2 regions of the Streptomyces sp. NPDC091387 genome follow, and region 2 is predicted to be linked to the other one. Evidence: riboswitches for the same ligand, from Rfam matches in the RefSeq annotation. Region 2 holds a riboswitch; the other holds the start of a gene.
What was found. Region 2 has a riboswitch for thiamine pyrophosphate ahead of thiC (phosphomethylpyrimidine synthase ThiC). Riboswitches for the same ligand answer to the same signal wherever they lie in the genome.
Positions count from the first base shown of each region.

Region 1 (3,303 bases), on a different contig from region 2:
AGGGGGACGACGCGGTCGGCCGTGGCGGCGGCCGGGTGGCGCTTGTCGGCCCGGTAGTACGTGATCTTCAGCTTGATCCCGTACACGCCGGTGTACGTCTCGTTGACAACGTTGCCGAGTTCGAGCTGGAGCTTCTGCGGGTCCTTGAGGAGCGGCGCGAAGTCGGTGATGTCCTTGGCGACGTGCCAGCTGATGCCGTCGTCGTCGGGCTCGGCGGTGCTGGTGCGGAAGACCTCCGCGCCGCCGATGAAGACGGCGGCGAGGCGGTCGTACTGGCGCCCCTTCACGCTGCCCGACCAGTCGAGGACGACCTTGTTCCACGGGCCCTCGCACTTCTTGGGCGGGGTGAGCGTGGTCGCGTACGGGGGCCCGCCGAGCGTGTTGCCGAAGTCGTGGTCGACGGCCGTCACCGAGCAGTGCTCGGTATCCGGACGGGAGACCGGCGGAGTCGCGTCGGCCGGGTCCTGGTAGGCGACGGCCGGGTTGGAACCGGGCGCGGGGACGGTGTCCGCCCGGGCCGGGGCGGCGAGGGCGCCTCCGACGAGGGCGGCCGACGCCGAGGCCATGGAGATTCCACGCAGCGCGCGGGACCATCTGTGCCGAAACATGCGCATCCTTCGAAGAGTATGAAAAATGATCACTTCAAAAGATGCACAGTGCACCAATCTCCGCCCTCCCCCAAGAGCCTGTCCACATATCGGATATCAACATCCGTTGTGCGTACCGTTACTGACGGGCCGCCGACTTCAGCGGTACGGACGCGTCAGCGGCCCGCTCCGGATCGAGCCGCGTCCCGGCCTCGATGAGCCTGCGCCCCTGGATCAGGTCGCGCGGGCGGCCGACGGCGAGCACGGCGACCAGGACGTCGTCGCGCAGCCAGCACACCGACCAGGCGGGACCGGCCGGATCGCCGCGCCACAGCAGGGTGTCCGCCCCGTCGTGGTGACCCGCGTACTGGACGAACCGGCCGAACTGCTCGGACCAGAAATACGGCACGGGGTCATAGGCGGGCGGCTCCGCCCCGCCCCCGCCGGCCGCGCCGATGATCTGGGCGGCCGCGGTCCGTGGCCCCTGCAGGGCGTTGTCCCAGTGGTGGACCAGCAGACGCGCCCCGTAGCGCGCGGAGGGGAACGAGGCGCAGTCGCCGACGGCGTACACATCGGGCAGCGAGGTGCGCAGCGCCGCGTCGGCGGTCACCGACCCGTCGGGCCCGAGCCCGATGCCGGAGCCGGCCAGCCAGCCGGTGGCGGGCCGTGCGCCGATCCCGACGACGACCGCGTCGGCCGGGAGCGTGCGGCCGTCCGCCAGGACCACGCTGCCGGGCTCGACGCGGGCCACCCGCGCCCCGGTGAGGAGTCCGGCGCCGCTCTCCGCGTACCAGGCGGCCATCGGGGCGGCGACCTCCGCGGGCAGGGCGCCCGCGAGGGGGCGGTCCGCGGCCTCGACGACGGTGACCTCGCAGCCCGCGGCGCGGGCCGCGGTGGCGAACTCGGCACCGATCCAGCCCGCGCCGACGACCACGACGGTGTGCCGCGCCTCCAGGACGGGCCGCAGCCGCGCCGCGTCGTCCAGGGTGCGCAGCAGATGGACGCCCGGCACACCCTGCGAACCGGGCAGCACGACGGGTTCGGCGCCGGTGGCGATGACCAGGACGTCGTAGGGGACGGGCCCCGCGGAGGTGTCCAGCTCATGGTCGCCGGCGCGCAGGCCGGTGACCTCGCAGCCCAGCCGCAACGCGACGCCCAGTGCCTCGAAGTCGATGTCGAAGGCGGATTCCTCGGCCTTGCCGAGCAGCACCGCCTTGGACAGCGGTGGGCGGTCGTAGGGCTGATGGGGTTCGGCGCCGATCAGGGTGACGGCGCCGGTGAAGCCCTGCTCCCGCAGGGCCACCGCCGTCTGCACGCCCGCCATGCCCGCGCCGACGACGACCACCCGCCGCCCCGCCCGCTCCGACTGCCGCTCCGGCCGCTCTGCCCGCTGCTGCTCGTTCACCCGTCCACCTTAATCAACTGACGGTCCGTCAGGAAAGTGGTCCGCCGTCCTGCTCGCACCCACCGCCCTCCCGGGCCCCTCCTCGGGACGGGGTCTAGGGTGGCCCACGTAGAACACTCGCGGGAGCCCGGACGCACCGGGCTGAGAGGGAGGCTGGACGGCCTCCGACCGTACGAACCTGATCCGGGTCATGCCGGCGAAGGGAGGGGCTGGATGCCCATGCGCACCCACCGCGCCAGCGGGTCCGACGTCCTCGTCATCGGGGGCGGCATCATCGGCCTGGTGACCGCCTGGCGGTCCGCGCAGCGCGGTCTGGCCACCGCGGTCGTCGATCCCGACCCCGGCGGCGGGGCCGCCCGGGTCGCGGCCGGGATGCTGGCCGCCGTCACCGAACTGCACTACGGCGAAGAGATGCTGCTGGGCCTCAACCTCGCCTCCGCCGCGCGCTATCCGGCGTTCGCGGCCGAGCTGGAGGCGGCGAGCGGACAGGACATCGGCTACCGCGCCTGCGGCACCCTGGCCGTCGCGCTGGACACCGACGACCGTGCCCATCTGCGGGAGCTGCACGAGTTGCAGCGCCGGTCCGGGCTGGAGTCCGAGTGGCTCACCGGCCGTGAGTGCCGGCGCCTGGAGCCGATGCTCGCGCCGGGCGTACGCGGCGGACTCCGGGTCGACGGCGACCACCAGGTCGACCCGCGCAGGCTGGCCGCCGCGCTGCTGACGGCGTGCGAGCGGGCCGGGGTCGTCTTCCACCGCCACCGGGCCGAACGGCTCTCGGTGGCGCGGGACCGGGCCACCGGGGCCGTGCTGGCCGACGGTTCGGAGCCGGCCGCCGATCAGGTGGTGCTCGCCGCTGGCAGCCTCAGCGGCCGGCTCGCGGGGGTGCCCGAGCACGTCCTGCCGCCCGTCCGCCCGGTCAAGGGCCAGGTGCTGCGGCTGACCGTACCCACCGCGTACGCCCCCTTCCTCAGCCGTACCGTGCGGGCCGTGGTCCGGGGCAGTCACGTCTACCTCGTGCCGCGCGAGAACGGCGAGCTGGTGATCGGCGCCACCAGCGAGGAGATGGGCTGGGACACCACCGTCACGGCGGGCGGGGTGTACGAGCTGCTGCGCGACGCCCACGAGCTGGTGCCCGGCATCACCGAGCTGCCGCTCACCGAGACCCTGGCCGGTCTGCGCCCCGCCTCCCCCGACAACGCCCCGCTGCTCGGCCGCACCGCGCTGCCCGGCCTCCACCTCGCCACCGGCCACCACCGCAACGGGGTGCTGCTCACTCCGGTCACCGGCGACGCCATGGCGCGGCTGCTGGCC
Region 1 covers NZ_JBIVTZ010000003.1:152,613-155,915, reverse strand. The annotation lists gene ACIQM0_RS07565 (peptide-N4-asparagine amidase) at 1-608, opposite strand, end outside; gene ACIQM0_RS07560 (NAD(P)/FAD-dependent oxidoreductase) at 727-1,911, opposite strand; TPP riboswitch at 2,102-2,214, shown strand; gene thiO (glycine oxidase ThiO) at 2,212-3,303, shown strand, end outside.
Region 1: it holds a riboswitch for thiamine pyrophosphate, as region 2 does, so the genes downstream of both, thiO (glycine oxidase ThiO) here and thiC (phosphomethylpyrimidine synthase ThiC) in region 2, are expected to answer to the same signal.

Region 2 (3,303 bases):
CCTCCCACCGGAACTCGAACCGGGCGTCCGACAGCGCGTCGTCCCACTCCTGCGCCCCCGGGTGCCCCTTGGCGAGGTCCGCCGCATGGGCCGCGATCCGGTAGGTGATGACCCCGGTCTTCACATCGTCCCGGTTGGGCAGGCCGAGGTGCTCCTTGGGCGTCACGTAACAGAGCATCGCCGTTCCCCACCAGGCGATCATCGCGGCCCCGATGCCCGAGGTGATGTGGTCGTACGCCGGCGCGACATCGGTGGTCAGCGGGCCGAGCGTGTAGAACGGCGCCTCCTCGCAGAGCTCCTGCTGGAGGTCGATGTTCTCCTTGATCTTGTGCATCGGGACGTGCCCCGGGCCCTCGATCATCGTCTGGACGCCGAACCGCTTGGCCACCGTGTTCAGTTCGCCGAGCGTGCGCAGTTCGGCGAACTGCGCCCCGTCGTTGGCGTCCGCGATCGATCCGGGGCGCAGCCCGTCGCCCAGCGAGTACGTCACGTCGTACGAGGCGAGGATCTCGCAGAGCTCCTCGAAGTGCTCGTACAGGAACGACTCCTTGTGGTGCGCGAGGCACCACGCGGCCATGATCGAGCCGCCCCGGGAGACGATGCCGGTCTTGCGGCGGGCCGTCAGCGGAACGTACGGCAGGCGCACGCCGGCGTGGACCGTCATGTAGTCGACGCCCTGCTCGGCCTGCTCGATGACGGTGTCCTTGTACATCTCCCAGGTCAGCTCCTCCGCCCTGCCGTCCACCTTTTCGAGGGCCTGGTAGAGGGGCACGGTGCCGATCGGCACCGGGGAGTTACGCAGAACCCACTCACGGGTGGTGTGGATGTTGCGGCCGGTGGAAAGGTCCATGACCGTGTCGGCGCCCCACTTGGTCGCCCAGGTCATCTTGTCCACCTCCTCCTCGATGGAGGACGTCACCGCGGAGTTGCCGATGTTGGCGTTCACCTTCACCAGGAACCGCTTGCCGATGATCATCGGCTCGATCTCCGGGTGGTTGACGTTGGCCGGCAGCACGGCCCGGCCCGCGGCGATCTCCTCGCGCACCACCTCGGGCTCGACGTTCTCCCGGATCGCCACGTACTCCATCTCCGGGGTGATCTCGCCCCGCCGGGCGTACCCGAGCTGGGTCACCGGGCGCCCGTCCCGGCTGCGCCGCGGCCGGCGCGGACGGCCGGGGAAGACGGCGTCCAGATTGCGCAGTCCTTCCCCGAGCTCCCGGCTTCGCTCGGGCAGGGGAGACCCCGTCCGCGGTGAGGTGTGCTTGAACCCGTCGTCCTCGGGCCGCGCGGCCCGGCCGGCGTACTCCTCGGTGTCGCCCCGGGCGATGATCCAGTTCTCCCGCAGAGGTGCGAGTCCGCGGCGGACATCGGTGTCGATGGCGGGATCGGTGTACGGCCCCGACGTGTCGTACAGCGCCACGTCCTTGCCGTTGGTGAGGTGCACCTGACGGACCGGCACCCGGAGGTCCGGGCGCGCGCCCTGGACGTATCCCTTGTGCCAGCCGATGGACTTCCCGGCCTCGTCGCTCTGATTGGAGGCAGGCGTGCGTGCGTCCGCTGTGGTCATGAGACCTACTCCCTACGCCGGCATTACCCGGTAACAGGTTCGGCGGTCGGCGCAGCGTGTCCCGTACGGACGTACGGAGATCAGCGCCCTCTCAGCCCGGTGCTCCGAGCTCCCGCGTGTGCAAAGGTGCCACCACGCTAACGCCCTCGCGGGTGTGCTGAACAGAGGGCCCTGTTCTTGCGATGATCGGCCGGTGACAGCCCCTCGTACCGTTCCCGAACAGCCGGGCCATCAGCACACCCACTCGCACAGCCACGGCCCCGCCGCCCCCGTGTCCAAGCACCTGCGCAAGGTGATCGCCGCCGTGCTGATCCCGTTCGCGGCCGCGGTCGCTGTCGGTCTGCTGGTGCTCTGGCCCGGTGGTGCGCCGGCGCACGAGCGCACCGGTGTCGGGTTCGACCGGCAGACCCAGCAGGCCAGGGTGGTGAACATCGACAGGGTCGACTGCAAGGACGTGAACGCGGCCCAACTGCCCACCAGCGGCGAGACCACGCCGTCGACGGGAGACCCGGCCACCGGTGGCGACGGGGCCGGACTCTGCGAGAAGGCCACGGTCGAGGTCACGAGCGGCGAGGACAAGGGGCGCACCTTCATCGAGGTGGTCCAGCCCGACGCACCCCGACAGCTGCGGGAGGGGCAGGGGGTCGTGGTCGCGTACGCCCCCGACGCGCCCCATGACCTCCAGTACTCCGTGACGGATGTGAACCGGAAGTTCCCGATGGCGCTGCTGGCGGGAATCTTCGCCGTGGCGGTGGTCGTCGTGGGCCGACTGCGCGGGGTCATGGCACTGGTGGCGCTCGCCCTGTCGTTCGCCGTGCTGACCCTGTTCATCCTCCCGGCCGTCCTGCAGGGCTCGAATCCGCTGCTCGTGGCGGTCGTCGGGGCCAGTGCCATCATGCTGATCGCCCTCTACATCTGCCACGGGCTGACCGCCCGCACCTCGGTCGCCGTCATCGGCACCCTGATCTCACTGCTGCTGATCGGGCTCCTCGGCTCGCTCTTCATCGGCTGGGCGAGCCTGAGCGGGAACACCGACGACAGCACCGGCCTCATCCACGGCCTGTATCCGCACATCGACATGAGCGGTCTGCTTCTGGCCGGCGTCATCATCGGTTCGCTGGGAGTGCTCGACGACGTGACGGTCACCCAGACGTCGGCGGTCTGGGAACTCCACCAGGCGGACCCCACGATGAACGCGAAGCAGCTCTACCGGGCAGGGATCAGGATCGGACGGGACCACATCGCGTCCGTGGTCAACACCCTGGTGCTCGCCTATGCGGGCGCCGCGCTTCCACTGCTGCTGCTGTTCTCGATCGCCCAGAGCAGCATGGGCACGGTGGCCAACAGCGAGCTGGTGGCGGAGGAGATCGTGCGCACACTGGTCGGCTCGATCGGGCTGGTCGCCTCGGTGCCGGTGACCACCGCGCTCGCGGCACTGGTCGTCTCCACGGACCGTACGGGGGTCGGCGCGGAAGCCGGGGCTTCGGCACCCGTACGGAGTGGCGGAGGACGCCGCCGACGGGCGAGGTCCTAACAGTCGGTCACGGAAAGTGATTCACCCGTTCGGCAGGTGTGATGTTCGACCGACACCCGGGTCTGGAAGCACGATCCCCGTCAGCCGGCGTTCTGTTCCTCGGCCAGAATTCGCCCCAACGCCTCTTCGAGATTGCCCTCGAAATCACCCAGCGTGCACTCCTGCCCGAGGGGGACGAGCTTGTCCGTCCTGTCGAGAAAGG
Region 2 covers NZ_JBIVTZ010000016.1:63,322-66,624, forward strand. The annotation lists gene thiC (phosphomethylpyrimidine synthase ThiC) at 1-1,567, opposite strand, end outside; TPP riboswitch at 1,560-1,693, opposite strand; gene ACIQM0_RS29725 (YibE/F family protein) at 1,761-3,101, shown strand; gene ACIQM0_RS29730 (SsgA family sporulation/cell division regulator) at 3,182-3,303, opposite strand, start outside.